4 regions of the Exiguobacterium sp. ERU653 genome follow, and region 3 is predicted to be linked to each of the others. Evidence: riboswitches for the same ligand, from Rfam matches in the RefSeq annotation. Region 3 holds a riboswitch; each other region holds the start of a gene.

Region 1 (3,472 bases), 380 kb from region 3:
CTACTGAATGCAGTCGCACCAGAACTCGAGTTAGCAACCGGTAAAATCTCCAAGTCGCTCGGTCGGGGGAAGCATACGACGCGTCATGTGACGTTGATTCAATTGGCGGACGGATTAGTAGCAGATACACCGGGATTTTCGAGTTTGGAGTTTCCACAGGAACTCGAGACTGATGAGCTCAGATGGTGTTTCCCGGAGTTTGTCGAACGACACGACGATTGCAAGTTCCGAGGATGTGTTCACATCAACGAACCAGGCTGCGCCATTAAACAAGCCGTTCAAGATGGTAAAATTGCTTCAACTCGCTACGATAATTATGTTACCTTTATGGAAGAGTTAAATGATCGAAAACGGAGGTATTGACAGATGATTAAAATTGCACCATCCATTTTAGCTGCCGATTTTGCCAATTTGGAGGCAGAAGTGAAAGCTGTTCAAGAAGCGGGAGCAGATTATATCCATTTCGATGTGATGGACGGTCAGTTCGTGCCAAACATTTCGATTGGTCTACCTGTGCTCGCGAGCTTACGTAAAAAATCAGATATGGTCCTCGATGTGCACTTGATGATTGACCAACCGGAGCGATACGTGGAAGATTTTGTGAAGGCAGGCGCGGATATCGTGACCGTTCATGTGGAAGCAACGAACCATTTGCATCGTGTCTTGCAACAAATCAAAGTGGCTGGTGCGAAATGTGGAGTCGTCTTGAATCCGCATACACCATTGTCGACGATCGAACATGTGCTCCCAGATGTTGATATGGTATTGCTCATGACCGTCAACCCAGGGTTTGGTGGACAAGCGTTCATTGAATCGGTCGTACCGAAAATTTCAGCGCTCAACCAACTGCGTCAGGATCGCCAACTTGATTTTGAAATTGAAATCGATGGTGGGGTCAACGAAGAGACGGCGAAACATTGCATCGATGCGGGTGCCGATGTACTAGTTGCCGGTTCGGCCATCTACAATCAACCGGATTATAAAGCAGCCATCGATAGCATTCGTGGCGCATCTCGTGTATAATCAACGATAGAACAACAAGATATTGTCGCAAGGGGTGTCACATGATGTGGCTGAGAGGCATACGCTAACCCTTTGAACCTGTTCCGTTCACACGGACGTAGGGATGTGGCGAAAATGCACGTTGCGAATCTAAGCAGCATGGCGTTTACGTCATGCTGCTTTTTGTCGTTTAAACAGTTAAAGGAGGAAGAAAGATGAAATCACGTTTTAAATTACAAGCGCTCATCGAAATTTCATTGTTTGCGGCGCTCGGGCTAATCTTTGATTTACTCATCCCATACCGCTTGCCACAAGGGGGTTCGATTAGTCTAGCGATGCTCCCAATCTTTGTGATGGCATTCCGTCACGGATTGAAAGGGGGACTTGCGACAGGTGCACTCGTCGGGACGCTTCAACTGTTGTTCGGTGCCTACATCTTCACACCTGTACAGTTCTTGCTCGACTATACGGTCGCTTATGGCCTCGTCGGTATGGCGGGTATGTTTGCTGGTCGTGTGAAACAGGCGGCCGGTCAAGGTGCGACGAAGACACTCGCGACATATTTGGTGCTCGGTGCCTTGATCGGGTCGGTGTTGCGTTATGCGGCACATGTCATCTCGGGTATCGTCTTTTTCGCCGAGTATGCGGAAGGTCCGGTCGTAGCGTATTCACTCGGTTATAACGCGACGTACATGGCCCCATCCTTTATTATTTCAGCCATCGTATTAGTATTACTCTTTACAACAGCTCCACGTTTCACACGTGTAGCTACACGGGACATTCGTCAATGAATGTCTTGATCGTCGCGGCAAGTCCGGAAGTTATTCCTTTACCGCGTCATGCCGATTATGTCATCGGTGTTGATGGAGGTTATCAGAGACTGTTAGATGAAGGGATTGAACCGGACGTTGTGGTCGGAGATTTTGACTCGTTTGTGGGAAAACCACCGAAAGAAGCGTTACGCTATCCGTCCGAGAAAGATATGACGGACCTTGAGATTGCGCTTCAGTTGGCAAGAGAGCGAGGGGCAACGAGGATGCACGTATACGGGGCGCTCGGTGGACGAGTCGATATGACGTTCGCGAACGTCGGTTTGCTCGAGAAGTATCCTGAGATGGTTTTGCATGGGAATGGTCAAACGGTCTATCTCGTTAAAGCCGGTGATTATAGCTTTTCAAAAAAAGAAGGCTACTATTTGTCTTTCATACCTTGGAAGACAGCGACTATTTCTATTGATGGTGTCAAGTACCCGCTCGAACATCATGACATCAAGAGTGAAGAAGCGCTGACGATTTCCAATGAATGGACTGAAGCATTTGCCCGATTGACGGTTCATCGGGGGATCGTTCTCGTCATGGTCGTCAAAAAATAAGCAAAAAAAATCCCATCGGCGAATGCCGTTGGGATTTATTCGTTCGTGTATAAGTATTATACGCGTTCAACGAGACCAGATTTAAGTGCGCGAGCTGAAACCCAAACGCGTTTCGGTTTACCGTCAACGAGAATACGAACTTTTTGTACGTTCACACCCCAAGTACGTTTTGTCTTGTTGAGTGCGTGCGAACGGTTGTTACCTGATTTAGGTGATTTACCTGTTACGTAGCATTTACGTGCCATGCGTTTCCCCTCCTTTTTTATGTGGGTTCGTCCTAATAGACACTCGTTTATATTAGCACGGCTTTTTTCCCGATGCAACTAGAAAATCATACCATGACAAGAAAAAAACTTGACATTACTCGCAAGGATTTGAATAATGAATGAGGTTATCGCGCTAATTGACCGAGTTTCTGGAGCAGGTTCTTTTAATAACTAGGTACTTATTGTAGAATGTACATTAGGAATCATTCCGAATAAAGGAGGCTACTCCATATGGCAATTGAAATGAAGACAACATATGGCAATATTGACATCACAAGTGACGTCATCGCAACACTCGCAGGTGGTGCAGCGATGGAATGCTTCGGTGTGGTCGGCATGGCTTCACAAGCACAATTGAAAGACGGCATTGCTGAATTGTTAAAACGTGAAAATTATGCACGTGGTGTCGTCGTACGTCAAGAAGATGAAGATGTACATATCGACATGCACATCATTGTAAGCTACGGAACGAAAGTATCTGAAGTCGCATACAACGTGCAAAGCCGAGTGAAGTACACGCTTGGAGAAACTTTAGGATTAAACGTTTCGTCGGTAAATATATTCGTTCAAGGCGTTCGTCTGACGAATGACTGACGAAAACGGAGGAGGATTTGGTGTGGGTTTAAAACGTTTAGATGGATTGGCGCTCTCAAACATGATTGCGAACGGAGCGACCAACTTGAGCCAAAACGCAGATTATGTAGATTCGCTTAACGTCTTCCCGGTTCCAGACGGAGACACGGGAACGAACATGAATTTGACGATGACGTCAGGTGCGAAAGAAGTAGCGGCCATGAACTCATCAAATATTGCAGAGGTGTCATCAAAGTTC
Region 2 (3,472 bases), 1.1 Mb from region 3:
TGGAACGCGTCCCGTCATGTCAGCAGTTCATTTTTGAACTGTCAGTTTCATGGTGCCAACTTGTTCACGAGTGAGTTTGAACAATGTAAAATGACCGGGTCATCTTTTGAAGAAAGTCAGTTTGAAGGCGTTCTTGTAAAAGAGGGGGACTGGTCGTTCGTCAATCTTCGTCACGTGTCGCTCAAAAAGATGGATTGGTCCCATGTACGTTTAATTGAGGCGGACCTGTACGGAACTGACTTGACCGAGACGGTTTGGTATCAGGCGGACTTGTCCCGGGCGACACTTCAACATGCGGTGTGTCGTGGTGCCGACTTCAGAGGAGCACTCGTCGATGGGGTTGATTTTTCGAACGTGACGTTACAGCAAACAAAATTAGACGCGATGCAGGCGATCCAAGTCGCGCGCTCATTGGGGGCGATTGTAGAATGAAGCCGGAACAAATCATTGAACAGCTGGTTGCGTTCGCAACAGAACGTGAATACATCCGAACGGTCGTCTTGAACGGCTCGCTCGTCAATCCGAACATCCGACCAGACCCGTATCAGGATGTCGATCTTGCCTTTTACGTAGAAGATGTAAGAGCGGTTGCGGCCGATCGCTCATGGATCGACATGTTTGGAGAGGTCTTGATTATGCAGACACCTGAGACGTCTGATCCCGAACGACATGTAACGTTTTTAGTGCAATATGTAGACGGACACCGTATTGATTTGACGATTCGGTGTGTTGATCAACTTGAAGCGATGCTCGAAGCCGACTCGCTCAGTCAAATCATCTTTGACCGAGATGATCATCCAGATGTGACGCCGTCAGACACATCGTATCGTGTGAAACATCCGTCTGCTGACGAGTATGCGGCTTGTTGGAATGAGTTTTGGTGGGTGTCGCTCTATGTCGTCAAAGGAATCAAGCGGCATCAAGTGCTATATGCGCTCGACCACCTCGACATCATGCGGAATATGCTCCGTCAGATGATGGAATGGAACATCGGTTATGCGACAGATTTCTCGGTGAATCTTGGGAAGTCAGGGGACGGGATGCGCGACCATTTACCGGAAGAGTTATGGGAGATGCTCGGGGCGACGTATGCCTCGGCTGAACTGAGCGCCATTGAGGACACGCATGACCGATTACAATCACTCTTTTTCTTTTGCGCGCAACGCGTCGCCGAACAAGGCCATTTCGTATTTCAGGAGGAAGAAGCGAGACGCGTCCGTGCTGCATGTGCAACACTTCGACATTCGAACGATTAATGACGGCGAGAGCCGGGAAACGCTCCTTATAGAGAAAGGAGCGTTTTTTCATGAATCCATATACGACATTTATTGCCCTTTTAGTCGGAAGTCTCGTCCTCTTTGTCGGCATTCGTTTAAAGAAATGGCCAATCATTTTGGTTGCGATGCTTCCTCTTGGTCTCGTCGCGTTCAATATGTTTTTGCTCATCACCGGACGCTAGAAAATCTTCACTCGTCTTTCTGATACATCGATTTGATGAAGAAGGCACTCGGTAATAAAATACCGATTGCGCCTTCGATGATAGCGAATAATCGGGTCAATCCGATTGGCAACAAATCACCAAAGCCAATCGATAGTAGGGTGACCCCGCTGAAGTACAGGAGGTTTTCCCAAGTCGGTTCGACAGCATTCATGGATTCGAGGGAGGTCACAAGAATGACTGAATCGCGAGATAGCGCATAATAAATCAACGTGAACCCTAACATGACACCAAATAGGCTGACGAATAACTGAGCGAACAACCTCCCATCAAATCCTGTCTGTTTATACGTTTGACGTTTGAAAAACCAAAACACGTTCAAGCTGATGAAGAGTAATGCAATCGTCAATAAAATCGTATTCATTCTGTCCACATCCTTTTCTTATCAATGTGCTTCCTTACCCATTCCCGAAGCGAAGAATGAAAAACGGGATCGGAAAAGGTTTGCAATTGATGAAAAAATTGATAGAATGTGGTCGAAGACGACTGAATTTCATAATGTTTGCCACTAGGGGAGTCGCGTTACGCGGCTGAGATGGACATGGTCCAGACCCTTTGAACCTGATCTAGTTCACGCTAGCGTAGGGAAGTGGGCGAAACGACTCATATGGCTTCACCTAGATATGACTGTTCGAGACGCCGCTTCCGTTATGGGAGGCGGCGTCTTTTATCTGTTATAAGGGGGAGTTCATATGAAATTTACAGATCACTTACGTCAGGAAGCAGATGGATTGTTTGAAGCAAGCTTTCATCACCCGTTTGTCCGTTCACTCGGAGAAGGAACGCTCGATGAGAAGAAGTTCAGACATTACGTCATGCAAGACTCTTATTATTTGAATCAGTTTTCGAAAGTGCAGGCGAAGGGGGCGACGCTCGCACCGACGATGGAACTATCAAGCCGTTTTTTAACACATGCCTTACACACGATTGAGGCGGAACTCTCACTTCATCGAGAGTTCTTTACGATGCTCGACGTAACGGATGTCGAATTGGCGACATTCGAGCCGGCTCCGACCGCTTATGCGTATGCGCTCCATATGCAACAGGCAGGACCGACACTCGGGGACGTGCTCGCGTCGATCCTTCCGTGCTACTGGGTGTATTACGAGATTGGCGAACGTCTTAAAGACAAGCGTCCTGATCATCCGATTTATTCGGCCTGGATTGCGACGTATGGCTCAGAGTGGTTCCGCGAATTGGTGGAAGAACAAATCGATCGATTAGATGAGCTCGCAGGACAAGCGACAGAAGAAGAGCGTGTGCGTTATACGAAACTGTTCTTGAAGAGTTGCTATTACGAAGTCGCTTTTTGGGAAATGGCTTGGACACTTGAGTCGTGGACATTGTCACAGGAGGTCAACCAATGAGACATGAGATTTGGAGTGAGATTCGGAAGCAGGCACCGCTCGTTCACAACATCACGAACACAGTCGTGGCGAATTTTTCGGCGAATGGACTGCTCGCCATCGGTGCCTCTCCCGTCATGGCGGATGCAATCGAAGAAGTGGCAGAGATGACATTTATAAGTGATGCGCTCGTGTTAAATATCGGGACACTTAGTACGATGACCGAAGCCACGATGATTCGTGCAGGGCAGGCGGCGAACGAGGCAGGATGCCCCATTGTACTCGACCCGGTCGGAGTCGGGGCGACGTCATTCCGACGAGATGTGGTCGAACGTATTTTGCGTCACGTGCGTGTCACGGCCATTCGAGGAAATGCAGGAGAAATCGCGACGTTGATTGGTGTCGATTGGGCAGCTCGTGGTGTCGATGTTGGAGACGGTGCATGCGAACCGCGACAATTGGCGCTTGAAGCAGCGAAACGATACGGATGTGTCGTGGCCGTGACTGGAAAAGAAGATATGGTCAGCGACGGGAACGTCGTCATGGAAATACACGGCGGGACGAAACGCATGACTGAGACGACCGGTACGGGATGTTTACTCAGTGCAGTGGTCGGAGCTTGTCTAGC
Region 3 (3,472 bases):
CCCAATGCGAACTTGAAGTGTCACACTTTTTAATTGGAATGTGTCACGCACCACCTCGTCGACCACATAGTGCTCGACTTCTTGTTGTGGTGTTGACGACGGTGTGAATGTAAAATCATCGACCGATCGAAACGGTTCGTTACGTACAATCCGTCCTTCTTCAAGTTCGATCTGCCAATCAAAAAAGTCTCCCCACATATGCGCGCGATGTTCGACAACGATGACGTTCACGTCATCCATTTGATCGAGCCATTCGACGAATCGATACGCGGTCACCGGGTCAAGGTGCGTCAACGGCTCATCGAGAAGCAACCATTCCGGTTGTCCAACCATGGCGCAGGCGACGGCAATCCGCTGTTTCTCCCCGCCTGACAAGGAATCGATGAGTCGATTTCGATAATCGGTCAGTTGGAGTGACTCGAGAATCTCTGTCACGCGCTGATCGATTACCTCGACTTGTGTCTCCAAATTTTCGAGTGTGAAGATGAGTTCCTCTTCCACCCGTTCCATCACGAACTGTGTGTCCGGGTCTTGGAACACGGTCCCGACCCGCTGATTGATCTCGCCCGGTGCATAGTCGTCGTGTGAACGTCCGAACAGTTCGAGTCTGCCTTCAAGGATCCCATCACAATTCTCTGGATAGAGACGGTTGAATAGCGCAAGAAGCGTCGATTTCCCACTTCCGCTCGCTCCGCTCAATACGGTACGTCCAGGTCGTATGGAAAGTGTCACCTCTTTTAAAATGGTGTCCTGACTTTCTGGAAACCGGAATGAAAGCGATTCTGTCTCAACCATGGACGTTCCCACTCCGAGCGATTGCATAGCCGCGAAGTGACCCTGTCTTGAGCAACAGGTCACTGAGCAACTTCCCACCGATTCCTGCGATGACCATGCCACTAACCGCACGGAGCCCGAACATCGTCGCTACATATCCCGGTTCAAGCATCGCAAATCCGCTCATGAAGTAGGTGTACACGAAACTCGTGACGGCCGAGCCAAATCCAGCAAGCATGAGAACCCATAGCTCATATCGACGATAACCCGTCATTGCAAAGACGGCTTCAGCACCAAGACCTTGAACGATGCCGACCAGGATGATGCGCGGTCCGATCGCATTCCCAATCAACATTTCAATCGTCGCAGCCATCACTTCCGAAATGAAGGCAGCACCCGGTTTTCGAATGATATACGCCGAGATGATTGACACGATGAACCAGATACCGAAGATCCACTCATAGGCGATTGGTCCAATCAACCCTGCCCATAAATTCCCGATATGGACGAACAATAAATAGACAACGGCAAAAACGACAGACAATACGGAGACGAGAACGACCTCTTTCAATTTCCACGACTTAAGCATGTTGACCTCCATGTGACGGACTGTTCACACTGAACGTCACCGTCATGACGACGTGTCGATTCTTCTCGCGCGTCCGGTTGAACGCCGCCTCGTAATACGAGAACACATCATCCAAATTCCCATGAATTCCTGACGCGTAGTGCATTGAGTCATTATACACACCAGCCTGTTTCGCTTGTTCGATTTCATCATAGATGAGATCCATATAGTTACCTGCACCCATCGGATAAAGCGCGAACTGTGAAGAGACATACTGCTCTCTTGACATTCCATTCAATGTTTGTGGTGGTGCATCGAGCGCCTCATCCCCAGCCGAATCTCCCGGACATCCGACGGAGAAGGTTCCGCTCATCGAGACATGGCGTCCTTCTTCCGAAGCCAGACTCAAGACTGTCCGTGCGACGTCGAACACGTGCTCGACGCGCCCTCGGATCACGGTCGATACGTCATCCGTATGTCGCCACACACCTGTCATATTTGTTCCTTTCAATGCTCCTTTAATCGTCCCGACAAAGTCATCTGTCATCGGGCTAAGCGTGAAGCGAAATCCGACAATCGGACTCGTGCCACATGATTCATTCATCTTGTTTCCCCCTCTATATGTGTTTGCATAGAAAAAGCCGCATTCATGAGAATGCAGCAACAAAATCTATACAAACTTGCATAGAGAAAGTGCCGCACTTCCTCACGCCAGTATTACCTGGATCGAGTTATAAGGGATCGGAGCCATGCTCTCATCTCAGCCGAAGCACCCCTAGTGCAGTCATTGATATGCGGTTACTTATGCAGTCACAGTATAGCGATGTTTCGTCACTTTGTAAACGGTCAATCTGAATAAGTGACGAGTTGGCCATTACCAGGAAGTGGGTCATGGAAGGCATTCCACGGCTCCACCATCTCCTCATCCGTCAACAAGCAAGCATCAAGTGACCGCTCGACCGTCTCCCGGTCCATCCGTTGACCGATGAGGACCAATTCGTTCTGTCGATCTCCGTACGGCTCGATGTAGTCCTCGCGTAGTTCAGGTTCTGAGGCAAACATCGCCTCTCGTTCATTCTCCGGAAGTGTCGCTAGCCAACGGCCCGCGTGTTCGAGCGTCGACGCGTATCCGGCTTGAGAGAAGAGACAGGCAAGGTCGTTCCGTGACGCGATCCATAAGAACCCTTTGGCGCGAACGATTTCTTCTGGATAATGCTCCATCCAATTCATCAAACGCTCAGGATGGAACGGTCGACGACGACGGTAAACGAACGAACTGATCCCATACTCTTCCGTTTCCGGCGTATGTTCTTCTGCCTCGAGCTCTTGAATCCATCCCGCCGCATGCATCGCCTGATCGAAATCGAACAAACGGACGTCTAGTAGATTGTCTAACGCCACGTCCGAGTAGGTCGAAGTCAACAATCGTGCGCTCGGGTTGAGCGTCTTGAGCAGACCCTTCATCTCCTGCAGCTCCGCTTCAGTCACCCGGTCCGCCTTATTCAATACGATGATATCCGCAAATTCGACTTGGTCGACGAGTAGGTCGACGACTTCGCGAACGTCACCTGTGTCGACGGCTTGTTGACGTTCCATGAGCGATTCACCGGAATTGAAATCCTTGAAGAAGCGGTACGCGTCGACGACGGTGACCATCGCATCGATATAGACACGGCTCGTCAAATCGATCCCAAGGGCGTCGTCGGCATACGTGAACGTCTGTGCGACGGGAATTGGCTCGGAAATCCCTGATGACTCGATGATAATCCCATCGAGGTCACGATTCTTTGTCAGCTCATCGACAGCCGTGAGCAAATCTTCACGTAACGTACAGCAAATGCACCCGTTCGAGAGCTCGACTAACTTTTCATCGGTACGGGAGAATCCGCCCTGTTCAATCAACTTCTCATCGATGTTCAACTCACTCATATCGTTTACGATGACCGCATATTTTTTGTGATCACGGTTATGTAAAATGTGGTTGAGCAGTGTCGTCTTCCCGCTACCAAGATAACCTGAGAGTACCGTAATTGGAATTCGTTTCATGATGGACCTCCGTTAAATAGTAATCATTACTCTTTGTATAATGTAACGGTTCCACCCTTTTGTCAATAAAAAAACACGCCTCAT
Region 4 (3,472 bases), 1.1 Mb from region 3:
TGACGCCGAGTTGTTCGAGTCGTGCGACTTCCGCTTTGAGGTCATCCACATAGATCGCAAAATGGACGGGACCGGCCATATGTTTCGAATAATCTTGTAACGTTTCATTCGTTTTAGCAGTCTGGAGCTCGATATAAAAATCACCGAGCTTGAGCCAACTGTTGAAGTCACGCGTATGGAAGTTTCGCGACTCTTGGACGAGTTCAAAACCGAGTGCTTCGTAAAATGTCTTGGACGCAAGATAGTCAGGCGTTTGGATACAGATATGATGGATTTGTTTCATTAGGATGATTCCTCTCATTCAATTTTGATGAAGTGTACGATATGGCCTAGTCAAATACTAAGCGGATGAAGCTATGATGTGAAAAAGACGACAACTTCCCATTTATTTTAGTGTACCGAACGCGTGCTTTTGAAGATACGGGGTAAGAAACTTTTTACGGAAGAAATCGTATGGAAGAGAGAAAAGGATAGAAACCAATGAGGTGAAAGCATGAAAGGAAATGAAATCACGATTCAACCGATTGATGCAGTCAATCGAGATGCGGTCATCGCTCTGACAGTGGACGAGAAACAATCCCGATTCATCGAGACAAATGCCGAGTCGCTTCAAGAGATGGCTGAGGATACGAAATATAATTGGCAGAGCTATGCATTTTATGACGGTGAGCGACCGGTTGGCTTCATGATGGTCGGAGCAGAAAACCAGACAGAACGGTATGTGTGGCTCGATCGTTTCATGATGGATCAAAACGAACAGGGGAAAGGTGTTGGAACGAAGTGCCTACGCATGGCGGTGGACTGGATTCAGACAAAATATGATGTCGATGATATCATCCTGAGCCTCCATCAAGAGAATGAAGCTGCGAAACGATTTTATGCGAAGAACGGCTTTGTCGACAGCGGCTTAATTGATGAATGGAATGGTGAAGCGATTTGGGTCTATCATACAAAAAACCGACCGTCATGAGTCGGTCGGATTCTCGGCTGGACTTGTTGTTTTTGTAGCATTCATGCCCATCGAAAAGAGAACGATAGCTGCAAAGAAGAATAGGGTAACGAACCAGTTTTGGAGAAACGGATCGACAAACGTCGGTTTTTCCAACCAACTCCCGGTTGAGATTTCGGCGTACCAACGTATGTAGAGTGCGATGCGTTCGAGTGTGTATAAGAGTCCGGACAAAAACAACAACATACCACCCGCTACAAGTTGATTGAAACGAGACATAAAACCCCTCCTCTATAGATGTTGTCTATAGTTTACCATTTCCATCCAATTGAGGGGCTTTTATTTGAGTATACTCGGTCGCAACTGTTTGACGCGTGACAAGACGAGCCAACCGAGAAGCGCGCCGGTCAAACTAGAGGCCAGGAACGCCGGGACGAAGAAGAAAGCACCGAACGTCGAGCCCATCAACAGTTTCGCGTACGGGACGGCAATCAACGAAGCGATAACCCCAGTCCCGATGATTTCTCCGAGAGCGGCAGCATAGAAGCGGTTCGTGCGAACGAAGAAAATGCCGGCAAGAAACGCGCCAATCATGCCACCGGGGAACGCGAGCAGTGACCCTGTGCCGGTCATGACGCGAATGAGTCCGGTCACGAATGCGACGAGGACGGCTCCGATTGGGCCGATGGTGACTGCGGCAATCACGTTCACCATATGCTGAATCGGATAAGCGCGGGCGACACCTGTGGGAATCGAGATGAACATCGAGCCGACGACGGCGATGGCGACGAGCATCGCCATCCAAGTGAGTTGTTGAATACGCATGAATAGTCTCCTTTCAAAATAAAAACGCCACGTTTCCAGACGGAAAAATGGCGTGGATATACAGAGACGTATCCCAAGCCACTTCCCTACGCTGGTATGAGCCAGATCAGGTTCAAAGGGTCCGGCACAATGCCGTCTCAGCCCGAAGGCTCCCCTAGTGGTCGTTTATTGATTTGAGTATAGCATAGCTAAAATCGGAAAATGGGCGAAATTATCCCTCATTCTTGGCTAACAGGTCCTCATAGTCCTTCTCGTTCCAAAAGAGCGGTGAGATGGATTCGGGACCTTTTAATATTTCTCCATCCTGGTCGTATACGATGGCATATCCGCTCGCGACATCGAATACGAACAAGTCGGCAGTCACTTCGGTCACGCCGTTCCCGGCGATGATCACGTCATCGATTGGGTCCCGGGCCAGTTCGACGCCCGCTTCATCGAGTTCGACGAGGAGGGCTGACGTGTAGGCATGGCGGTCATAGACCGTTTGGAATTCATCCTGCGTGAGGACGACATCGGTAGGTGGAGCACTTGTACCGAATTTCCGATTTTCAATCTCTTCGACGTATTGAAGGAAGGATTCCTCCTGCCAGAATAGCGGAGCGACCGACTCAGATCCATTGATCACCGTTCCGTCCTGATTATCGAAAATGGTAGCATACGTCCCGTCATCGAGCTTGAATGGGTAAATATCCGCATACGTATGCTCGAGGCCGTTTCCGGCGATGATGACGCGTTCGAACGTCTCGCGAAACGGTTTGATGCCTTGTTGCTCGAGCGCAACGAGGAGTGGTTTCGTTTGTTCGTATTGGTCATAGACGTCTTTAAAGTCCTCACGCGTCCATTCGGTGATGGGTTCATCGGGTGATTCGATTGGGGTTGGATTGTCTGCCACCGTATCCGTACAACCCGTGAGTAAAAGTGCACTTAATCCGAACATCGCCCATCGTCTCATGTTTCCATCCCCTTAACTGACATTTTCCACCATTTTATCATTCATGATGAAAAAGCAGAACCTGTGCACATTCTCACTCGGGGTGAGGACGTCCCGCATAATCATCGAGGGTGCTCTTAAAATGCAGCGTATCTTCTTCAGAAATCGTCACACCTGAGGAGGTGCCGTAGCGAACCGCATGATAAACGGACGGGTTCATCGGTAAATCGATGCGTCGGAACCACTCTTGCAATGTTTCATGGGCACGCAATCGCTTGGCTGGTACGAGAGATTGGTTAAATGTGATCAGCGCATCGCGAATCGGAACGTTCGTGAACGCTGTGAGCGTTGAAACAGACGAATCGTTCTGGTTCTGCACGTCTTGTTGGAACAAGTCTGTGCTTGAATCGATGCTTCGTGTACGCGCCAAACGTTGCTTTCGTTTTCGATAGACATAAAAACCGAGCAAACAGAATGCAATCAAAGCGACCAATAAACCGAGATTTCGTCGTGTGGACTCTCCAGAGCCCGTAAATCTCTCAAGAGGTTTTATTTTTCCTTTTCGAGGATCTAATTCATACGGATAATCTGCTTTAGATTCATCTATTAAAAGCTTACTGTCTTCATCTGATTTGAAATCCGTAGGAGGACTATTATTTTCCTCGACCGGTATCGTTTCCGGGTTATAGAGCCATTCGAATATCCCGGTCGCAACCACCATCATTGTAAAGGTGACGAGAAGTGTGGCGGCAATCATGAGAAAAAAC

The links. A riboswitch is a leader RNA that binds a small molecule or an ion and turns the genes downstream of it on or off. The one in region 3 is predicted to bind thiamine pyrophosphate.
Region 1: another riboswitch for thiamine pyrophosphate. It lies ahead of thiT (energy-coupled thiamine transporter ThiT); the one in region 3 lies ahead of KNO95_RS04235 (Ykof family thiamine-binding protein).
Region 2: another riboswitch for thiamine pyrophosphate. It lies ahead of tenA (thiaminase II); the one in region 3 lies ahead of KNO95_RS04235 (Ykof family thiamine-binding protein).
Region 4: another riboswitch for thiamine pyrophosphate. It lies ahead of thiW (energy coupling factor transporter S component ThiW); the one in region 3 lies ahead of KNO95_RS04235 (Ykof family thiamine-binding protein).

Annotation. Positions count from the first base shown of each region.
Region 1 is NZ_JACSKV010000001.1:435,969-439,440, forward strand. It holds gene rsgA (ribosome small subunit-dependent GTPase A) at 1-363, shown strand, start outside; gene rpe (ribulose-phosphate 3-epimerase) at 367-1,023, shown strand; TPP riboswitch at 1,044-1,144, shown strand; gene thiT (energy-coupled thiamine transporter ThiT) at 1,218-1,793, shown strand; gene KNO95_RS02270 (thiamine diphosphokinase) at 1,790-2,374, shown strand; gene rpmB (50S ribosomal protein L28) at 2,431-2,619, opposite strand; gene KNO95_RS02280 (Asp23/Gls24 family envelope stress response protein) at 2,872-3,234, shown strand; gene KNO95_RS02285 (DAK2 domain-containing protein) at 3,257-3,472, shown strand, end outside.
Region 2 is NZ_JACSKV010000001.1:1,883,547-1,887,018, reverse strand. It holds gene KNO95_RS09570 (pentapeptide repeat-containing protein) at 1-432, shown strand, start outside; gene KNO95_RS09565 (aminoglycoside 6-adenylyltransferase) at 429-1,256, shown strand; gene KNO95_RS09560 (hypothetical protein) at 1,307-1,459, shown strand; gene KNO95_RS09555 (ion channel) at 1,467-1,862, opposite strand; TPP riboswitch at 1,999-2,103, shown strand; gene tenA (thiaminase II) at 2,191-2,865, shown strand; gene thiM (hydroxyethylthiazole kinase) at 2,862-3,472, shown strand, end outside.
Region 3 is NZ_JACSKV010000001.1:819,412-822,883, forward strand. It holds gene KNO95_RS04225 (ABC transporter ATP-binding protein) at 1-795, opposite strand, end outside; gene KNO95_RS04230 (ECF transporter S component) at 788-1,363, opposite strand; gene KNO95_RS04235 (Ykof family thiamine-binding protein) at 1,356-1,946, opposite strand; TPP riboswitch at 2,029-2,129, opposite strand; gene KNO95_RS04240 (GTP-binding protein) at 2,189-3,388, opposite strand.
Region 4 is NZ_JACSKV010000001.1:1,915,364-1,918,835, reverse strand. It holds gene KNO95_RS09795 (VOC family protein) at 1-283, opposite strand, end outside; gene KNO95_RS09790 (GNAT family N-acetyltransferase) at 494-970, shown strand; gene KNO95_RS09785 (hypothetical protein) at 965-1,228, opposite strand; gene thiW (energy coupling factor transporter S component ThiW) at 1,289-1,774, opposite strand; TPP riboswitch at 1,841-1,940, opposite strand; gene KNO95_RS09775 (hypothetical protein) at 1,986-2,726, opposite strand; gene KNO95_RS09770 (hypothetical protein) at 2,800-3,472, opposite strand, start outside.